Regions from separate parts of the Allobosea sp. GW821-FHT03A12 genome, predicted to be linked through region 4. Evidence: predicted binding sites of a transcription regulator. Region 4 holds the regulator's gene; each other region holds the start of a gene.
The links. Region 4 encodes PhoB, which activates phosphate uptake and scavenging genes when phosphate is short. Its sites were predicted from a motif close to TGTCATNNANCTGTCAT; they were not measured.

Region 1 (2,197 bases), on a different contig from region 4:
CCAACTTCTGGTCCTTGGCGACCTTCTCGCCCTCCTTGAAGCCGAGCGCGACGACTCGGCCGGCGATCTCGGGAGCGATCACCACGGATTCGTCCGCGGCGAGCGTGCCGAGCGCCTCGACCTCCTCGTTGACCGAGGCGAGCTCGATCGTGCCGACCTCGACCGGCACGCCAGCACCCTGCCCGGGTCCCGTCGCTTGCGCCTGCGCTTGCTGGCCGCTGCCCTTGAAGTGGTTGCGGTAGCCATAATACCCGCCGCCCGCCAGCCCGGCGACAAGGATAAGGAGGAGAAAACGCTTCATCAGGCTGGACGCTCCGGTAGTACGGACATATTCTAGACTGGACGGTCTAGTTTGATAAGCACCCTTTAAGGGCGGAAGCGTGACGGAATGATCAATGCACGGACGCGGTAGCGCCACCGCTGCAGAAGCAAGACCGATGCCGGCAGAAAAATCACGGCCGGATAAACACGACGCGATCACCCGGGCCGCGTCGGAGACGTTCCTGGCCGAGGGCTTCGATCGCGCCAGCCTCGACCAGATCGCCCAGCGCGCCGGCGTCTCCAAGCAGACGATCTACAGCCACTTCGCCGACAAGCAGGCGCTGTTCCTGGTGATCTGCTCCGAACTCACTGAAAAGCTGACGATTCCGCTGCGCCGGCCGGCGAGCGAGACCGGCGATCTGCGCGCCATCCTGCTGCGCCTGGGCGAGGACGCCCTGGCGATGATGCTGCATCCCGCCTCGCTCGATCTGCATCGCCTGATCGTTGGGGCCGCCAGCCGCTTTCCCGAATTGGGACAGGCTGCCTACGAGGCCGGCGCCGGGCGGATGATCACGGAACTCTCCACTCTGCTCGCGCAACGTTCACGATCGGGTGATGGCCTGTCGCGGCCGCTCGCCCGCGCGGAAGCCGACAGGCTCGCCGAGCAGTTCATCGGCATGCTGCGCGGCTTCCATCAGGTCCGCGGCCTGCTTGGCATCGATCCCGTTGCCGAGGCCGAGCGCAGGACGTATGTCGCGGCTTGCGTCGACCTGCTGCTGCGGGCGGACTGACGTTCCGGCCTCGCCCGCGAGCGCGGGTGGTATGGTTGACGATCGATGACCGGCCTTCCACCGCGATCGTCCCGGAATGCGCCTCCTGTCACGGCGCTGTCATCTGCCGCCGATACCGCATCATCCCGCAATCGCGGGAGAGTGTTGATGCTGCGGATCGAGGGTCTGACCAAGCGTTTCGGCGGCAAGGCCGCCGTCGACAACGTCACCCTGTCGATTCCGCGCGGCGAGATGGTCGGCGTGATCGGCCGCTCGGGCGCCGGCAAGTCGACGCTGCTGCGCATGCTCAACCGCCTTGCCGACGCCAGCGAAGGCCGCATCCTCAGCGAGGAACGTGATGTCACCGCCCTGCGCGGCGCGGCGCTCCGGGCCTGGCGGCGCGACACCGCGATGATCTTCCAGCAGTTCAATCTGGTCGGCCGCCTCGACGTGCTGACCAATGTGCTGCTCGGCCGCCTCAACCATCGTTCGGCGGCGCTGACGCTAGTCAAGAGCTTCTCGCAGGACGACAAGGTCCGCGCCATCGCCGCACTCGAGCGCCTCGACATGGGCCATCTGCTCGCCCAGCGCGCCGAAACCCTCTCCGGCGGCCAGCAGCAGCGCGTCGCCATCGCCCGCGCGCTGGTGCAGGAACCCAAGATCATCCTGGCCGACGAGCCGATTGCCTCGCTCGACCCGCGCAACACCCAGGTCGTCATGGACGCGCTGTTTCGCATCAATCGCGAGGACGGCATCACGGTGATCTGCAATCTCCACCACCTCGACATCGCCGCGAAGTATTGCGACCGGCTGATCGGCATGGCCGGCGGCAAGGTCGTGTTCGACGGCCCGCCGCATGCGCTGACCAGCGAGCTCGCCGCCGAGCTCTACGGCATCGAGGCCAAGGACGCCGGTGCCGAGGCGCTCGACGCGCTCGAAGCCATCGCCAGCCAGGAAGCCAAGCGCGCCAAGCAGAACGCCGCCTGAGACAGCCGGCGGCGTGCCCGCGGGCCTGCCCTTACGCCTGACCTTTCACCACCGATTTTTCCAAAGGAGCACCACCATGCTGACCCGTCGTCATACCCTCACGCTCGCCGCAGCCGGCCTCGCCGCGACGCTCGCTGCGCCGGCCTTCGCGCAGGACTGGAAGGCGAAATATCCCGAGC
Region 2 (2,197 bases), on a different contig from region 4:
GCAGATGCAGTTCGGGCAGGCCGGGCGCGTTGGCATAGGCGTCGCGCAAGGACTGAACGATGCGCTCGACCGGGACGGAGGCCGCGAGCCGCTCGGCCGAGCGCTCGATCACGCGCGGCGGCAGCGCCTGCGAGCGCTCGACCACAGCCTGCGGCGGCGCCTTCAGGTCCCAGACCAGGCGCAGCTTCGACAGGCCGAGGATGAGGTAATAGGTCGGGTCCCATTGCCACCAGCGAAAACCCTGGCGGACGCTGTACTGATAGGCGTGGTGGTTGTTGTGCCAGCCTTCACCCATGGTGATGATCGCCAGCCACCAGTTGTTCCGGCTCTCGTCGCCGGTGACATAGTCCTTGTCGCCGTGAACATGAGCCAGCGAGTTGATGCAGAAGGTGCCGTGGTAGACCGCGACCGTCGACCAGAAGAAGCCGACGAACAGGCCGCTCCAGCCGTCGATGGCAAAGCAGATCAGGGCGAGCGCGGCTGCCGGCAGCAATTCGAAGCGATGCAGGAAGGTGAGCTCCGGGAAGCGCGTCAGGTCGGTGACGGTCGAGGTGTCGCAGCGATCGTGGCCGTTGCTGAAGATCCAGCCGACATGGGAGTAGAAGAACGAGGTCAGCACCGGCGAGTGCACGTCGTGCTCCGTGTCGGAGAAGCGGTGGTGATGCCGGTGCTTCGAGGCCCACCAGATCACGCTCTTCTGCGCCGTCGACTGGGCGAGGAGGGCGAGCATGAACTGGCCGACCCGGCTGGTCTTGTAGGTCCGGTGCGAGAAGTAGCGATGGTAGCCGCCGGTCACCGCGAACATGCGCAGCCAGTACAGGCCGAAGGCGAGCCAGAGCGACGTCGCGCTGATGCCGCTCCAGAGCGCTCCGAAGCAGGCCAGATGCGCCAGCACGAAGGGAATGGCTGAGGGGTAGACGATGTCGCCGTGGTCGTCGGCGTGCTGCTGCTCTGACAAGGTCGTTCTCTAGAGTGCGTCTGAAGTCATGCGGGATTCGCATGCCGACCAAACAGCAGGGGCGGGGCTGGCGCAAGCGCCGTGTGCGTTGGTGAAATGTGACGTTTGGCCTCGCCTGTCATCGAAGCGTCACGCTACGATGGCTTCAAGGCGGATGTGGCCGCTGCGGCTGCAAGCAAACCGACACACAGCACAGCTACAGGACCGGCAGTGGCACGAGCGGCGTCGACAGCGAGAGCAAAGCGCATGACCCAAGATGTGGCGGAAGCGCCGGTTCCGAAGGCTGTGGCCTCGGTGGCGACAGAGACGGTTCTCCACTTCGACGAGGAGCTGCGGCAGTCGCCGAAGCGCTTCATGAACCGGGAGCTGTCCTGGCTGCAGTTCAACCGGCGCGTGATGGAGGAGGCGTCCAACCGCAATCATCCGCTGCTGGAGCAGCTGCGCTTCCTCTCGATCTCGGCGAACAATCTCGACGAGTTCTTCATGGTGCGCGTCTCCGGCCTGCGCGAGCAGCTCAAGGCCGGCGTGGTGACGCCGAGCCAGGACGGCCTGAGCCCGGCCGAGCAGCTCTCGGCCTTGGGCGAGGGCGTCGCAGCCCTGACCCGCGACCAGCAGATCCGCTGGACCGAGCTCAAGCAGGACCTGGAAGCGAACCGGATCGTGCTGCTGCGCCCGGCCGATATCGGCGCGCAGGACCGCATCTGGCTGGAAGACCGCTTCCTGCACTACGTCTTCCCGGTGCTGACGCCGCTGGCGATCGACCCGGCCCATCCCTTCCCGTTCATTCCCAATCTCGGCTTCACCATCGCGCTGGCGCTGGAGCGCGTCAGCGACGGGCGCGCGCTCGACGCGCTGATCCGCGTGCCGGTGAAGATGGACCGCTTCATCGAGCTGCCCGATCTCGCCCGCGAGGGCGTCCAGCGCTTCATCATGCTGGAGGATCTGGTCGCGCTCTTCATCGGCAAGCTCTTCCCCGGCTACGAGGTCAAGGGCACCGGCTCCTTCCGCATCATCCGCGACTCCGATCTCGACATCGAGGAGGAGGCGGAGGACCTGGTCCGCGTCTTCGAGACCATGCTGAAGCAGCGCCGCCGCGGTGTCGTCATCCGGCTGGAGCTCCATGCCGACATGCCGACGCATCTGCGCGACATGATCATCCGCGAGCTCAGGGTCGATCCCGACGAGGTCGTGGTGGTCGACGGCATGATCGCCCTGAACGAGCTCTCCCAGCTCGTCGGC
Region 3 (2,197 bases), on a different contig from region 4:
CCACGGCCATCGGGGCCCGGCAGGAAACGCAGCGCATCGGGTGACCAGGCACCCGGCTCGGGCTGAAGATGGCTGAGCGCGGCACGCAGCTTGGCGCGGTCGGTCTTCAGCCGGTTGGTGCGGATATCGGCCGGCGCCCGGCCCGCCAGGGCCTGCCCTTCCGCGATCGCATCGTCGCCAAAGCCGGCCATGAAGGAGGGCCAGAGCCAGTCCGGCACATCGGCGCGCGCCCAGCCCGGCGCGGCATTGAGGTCGAAGGCCGCAAGCCCCGCGACCTCGAACTCGGTCAGCGGCGCGGGGGCGTGGTTCTGGCCGTTGAAGAGCTCGGCGATCTCCTCGACGCCAAGGCCACGCTGGCTGACCAGCATGCCGAGGACGAGCGCCCGCGGCGTCTCCTCGCCGAGCGCATGGGCGGAGGAGGCACGGCGGCGCAGCGCGTCATAGACCAGCGAAGCGACGGCGGCACGGTCCTTCGAGCCGGCAAAGCGGCGCGACAGCCCCCAATCCTTCAGCGCATCGGCCGCCGGGCGCCGACGCTCGATCAGGTCCGCCAGGACCTCGATGGCGGCGCTGATGCGGGCGGCAGGGGTCATGTGCGGCGGTTCCTGTCACTGCTGTGCATTACGGCTCTCAGGTCCACCGCGATCTGGAACGATTCCGAAGCGCGACGGGACCCTTGACGCCCTCGTCCCACAGGGCGCAAGACGATACAACTCCTTCCGCAACGCCAACCGCCTGGGATCCCTGCAATGACCGCCCTCTCCCGCCTTGCCCTCGCCGGCCTGTTCTGCCTGTCGCTCGCCGCCTGCGCCACCCAGCCGGTCGACACCACGCCGCCGCCGGCCAAGCGCCTGGACGCCAAGACCACGCTCGAAGGCCGCCGCTGAGCGTCCGGGGGCGCCTGCGGCCGCATGACGAGCAAGCGCCTCGACAAGCCCCGATGCTCTCCTTCGCGACGCCCATGACGCCATGGTCGAGGCGCCGCGCAGGGACAAGAAACCTTCACCAGCCTGTCATATCCGCCGAGCAGTTTCGCCGCCTTTCCGCAAGAAGTGAGGATCGGACGAGATGAAGCCCCTGTTGCAGCCGGCGACCATGCTGGCGACCTTTGCCCTTGCACTGGCCGCGCCGGCCCTGGCACAGAGCCCGGCCCCGACGCTCGACGGCAAGCCCGCTTTGATCGTTGGCCATCGCGGCGCCAGCGGCTATCTGCCCGAGCACACGCTCGAAGGCTACAAGCTCGCGATCGAGCAAGGAGCCGACTTCATCGAGCCCGACCTCGTCTCGACCAAGGACGGCCATCTGGTGGTCCGTCACGAGCCGATGATGTCGGGCACCACCGACGTCTCGACCCGGCCGGAATTCGCCGCGCGCAAGACGAGCCGCAAGGTCGACGGTGTCGACACCAACGACTGGTTCGCCTCCGACTTCACCCTGGCCGAGCTCAAGACGCTGCGCGCCAAGCAGGCGTTCCCGGAGCGCGACCAGTCGCATAACGGCAAATACGAAATCCCGACGCTGCAGCAGGTCATCGACCTCGCCAAGGCGGAGAGCACCCGCACCGGCCGCACCATCGGCATCTATCCGGAGATCAAGCACTCGACCTATCACTCGGCCATGGGCCTGGCGATCGAGGACAAGCTGCTCGACCAGTTGAAGGCCGCCGGCTGGAGCGAGAAGACCTCGCCGGTGATCATCCAGAGCTTCGAGACCGCCAACCTCAAATATCTGCGCGGCAAGACGCAGCTGCGCCTGATCCAGCTCGTCGATGCCGACGATGTCGACAAGGATGGCGGCATCGTCCTCGCCGCGCCGTTCGACAAGCCCTACGACTTCGTCGTCACCGGCGACAAGCGCAGCTTCAAGGACCTCGTCAGCGCCGAGGGGCTGAAGGAGGTCAAGACCTATGCCGACGGCATCGGCCCCTGGAAGCCCTATCTGATGCCGGCCAAGCAGATGGTCGGCGACGACGGCAAACCGCGCGATCTCAACGGCGACGGCGCGATCGACGAGCGCGACCGCGTGCTGCTGCCGCCGACCGATGTGGTGAAGAACGCCCATGCGGTCGGGCTCTTCGTCCATACCTGGACCTTCCGCAGCGAGCCCAAGCGCCTCGCCTCCGACTTCAAGGGCGACCCGGCGGCCGAGTACAAGGCCTATCTGGCGCTGGGCATCGACGGGCTGTTCTCGGACTTCC
Region 4 (2,197 bases):
AGCGCGTCGGCGACCTCGCCAAGAACATCGCCAAGCGCGCCGTCGCGATCTCCGGCCAGTTCTCGCCGCCGCATCGCGCCGTGGTCGGGCTGGAGCATATGAGCCGCCTGGTCCAGGCCCAACTCAAGGACGTGCTCGACGCCTATGCCGCCAGCAACGAGCAGAAGGCGATGGAGGTCTGGCGCCGCGACGACGAGATCGACGCGCTCTACACCTCGCTGTTCCGCGAGCTCCTGACCTATATGATGGAGGATCCGCGCAACATCACCTTCTGCACGCATCTCCTGTTCTGCGCGAAGAACGTCGAGCGCATCGGCGACCATACCACCAACATCGCCGAGACCATCCACTACCTCGTCACCGGCCAGTCCATCGACGAGACCCGGCCGAAGCTCGACACCACCAACATCCTCGTCGACCTGCCGGCGGCCAATGGCTGAACCGGCGGGCGGCGCGCTTTCCGTTCAGCCGGAATCGGCTGAACGATCAGAATTCGCGCAGTTGAAAAGTTGGAGCATGTTCTGATCGCAAAAGTGGTTTCCACTTTTGCGGAACAGGCTCCGAGCGAAAGCGAGACGTAATGCCTGCACGCATCCTGATCGTCGAGGACGAGGAGCCGCTCACCCTGCTGCTGCGCTACAATCTCGAGGCCGAGGGCTTTGAGGTCGACAGCGTGGCGCGTGGCGACGACGCCGAACTGCATCTGCGCGACCATACGCCCGATCTCGTCCTGCTCGACTGGATGCTGCCGGGCCTCTCCGGCATCGAGCTCTGCCGGCGTCTGCGCACCCGCCGCGACACCGAGCGCGTGCCGATCATCATGCTGACTGCCCGCGGCGAGGAGACCGAGCGCGTGCGCGGCCTCGCCACCGGCGCCGACGACTATGTCGTCAAGCCGTTCTCGCTGCCCGAGCTGATCGCCCGCATCCAGGCCCTGCTGCGTCGCGCCAAGCCCGGCCATGTCGCCGGCCTGCTCGCCGCCGGCGATCTCGAGCTCGACCGTACGACGCGGCGCGTCCGCCGTGCCGGCGCCGAACTGCATCTCGGCCCGACCGAGTTCCGTCTGCTCGAATTCCTGATGCAGGCGCCGGGCCGGGTCTATTCGCGGGCGCAGTTGCTCGATGCCGTCTGGGGCCGCGACGTCTATATCGACGAGCGCACCGTCGACGTCCATGTCGGGCGTCTGCGCAAGGCGATCACGCCCGCCAACGCCAAGGACCCGCTGCGCACCGTGCGCGGCGCCGGCTACGCCTTCGATGAGACGTTTGCGCGCGGCTGAGCGCTTCGATCAGCGCGGCGCGGCGATGATCACCGCCGCGCCGGCGAGGCAGAGAACGGCTCCCGCGAGATCATAGCGATCCGGCGCGACCTTCTCGACCAGCGCCATCCAGGCCAGCGACGCCATGATGTAGATGCCGCCATAGGCGGCGAAGGCGCGCCCGGCGGCGGGGCTGTCGACCAGGGTCAGCAGCCAGGCGAAGACCGCGAGAAAGACGAGTCCCGGCAGCAGCCACCAGACCGGCTTGTCGAGCTTCAGCCAGGCCCAGAAGGCGAAGCAGCCGGCGATTTCCGCCAGCGCCGCGGCGGCATAGATCGCCAGGGTCGTCATGGGCGCTCCCACTCATTCCAGCCATGAAAAAGCCGGCCACGAGGGCCGGCTTTTCAGCGTCCAAACATGCCGCCCACTCAGGCGCGAATGGCCTTGCGGTCGCGGCGGCGGTCGGCTGCCGGCTGGTAGGCGATGCGGGCGTGATAGGCGCAATAGGGCAGGCCGGTGGCGCTGCGGCCGCCGCAGAAGCGGAACTCCGGCGTGGTCGGGTCGCCCATTGGCCAGCGGCACATATATTCGCGCAGGTCCATGATCGTGACCCGCTCGGAGAACGGCACGACCACGTCCTCGGCCGGCGCCGGAGCGCGTTCGACCTGGGCTTCGGCTTCGATCTGTGGCGCGAACTGCGGGGCGAGCGCGGTGTTGCCGCGGGTCAGGCCTGCGTTGCCACTGCTCTGGTGGCCGGCCGGATGGCTCGGCGGACGGGCGGCCGGCTTGCGCGGACGCGGCGCGGCAGAGCCCGGGCTCTTGGCCCGGCCGGACAGGCCGAGGCGATGGACCTTCCCGATGACGGCGTTGCGCGTGACATTGCCAAGCTCGGCGGCGATCTGGCTCGCGCTCAGGCCGTCATTCCAGAGCTTCTTGAGC

Region 1: the regulator PhoB is predicted to act here: its motif matches at 1,139-1,155, upstream of phnC (phosphonate ABC transporter ATP-binding protein).
Region 2: the regulator PhoB is predicted to act here: its motif matches at 1,075-1,091, upstream of AC3WLC_RS14500 (RNA degradosome polyphosphate kinase).
Region 3: the regulator PhoB is predicted to act here: its motif matches at 1,001-1,017, upstream of AC3WLC_RS15100 (glycerophosphodiester phosphodiesterase).

The regions. Positions count from the first base shown of each region.
Region 1 is NZ_JBYSVZ010000003.1:145,886-148,082, reverse strand. Features, by position in the region: gene AC3WLC_RS08540 (efflux RND transporter periplasmic adaptor subunit) at 1-301, opposite strand, end outside; gene AC3WLC_RS08535 (TetR/AcrR family transcriptional regulator) at 438-1,052, shown strand; gene phnC (phosphonate ABC transporter ATP-binding protein) at 1,200-2,018, shown strand; gene phnD (phosphonate ABC transporter substrate-binding protein) at 2,095-2,197, shown strand, end outside.
Region 2 is NZ_JBYSVZ010000004.1:84,308-86,504, forward strand. Features, by position in the region: gene AC3WLC_RS14495 (acyl-CoA desaturase) at 1-958, opposite strand, end outside; gene AC3WLC_RS14500 (RNA degradosome polyphosphate kinase) at 1,205-2,197, shown strand, end outside.
Region 3 is NZ_JBYSVZ010000004.1:169,531-171,727, reverse strand. Features, by position in the region: gene AC3WLC_RS15110 (RsmB/NOP family class I SAM-dependent RNA methyltransferase) at 1-593, opposite strand, end outside; gene AC3WLC_RS15105 (hypothetical protein) at 750-887, shown strand; gene AC3WLC_RS15100 (glycerophosphodiester phosphodiesterase) at 1,069-2,197, shown strand, end outside.
Region 4 is NZ_JBYSVZ010000006.1:426,716-428,912, reverse strand. Features, by position in the region: gene phoU (phosphate signaling complex protein PhoU) at 1-440, shown strand, start outside; gene phoB (phosphate regulon transcriptional regulator PhoB) at 581-1,279, shown strand; gene AC3WLC_RS24420 (YnfA family protein) at 1,289-1,609, opposite strand; gene AC3WLC_RS24415 (GcrA family cell cycle regulator) at 1,687-2,197, opposite strand, start outside.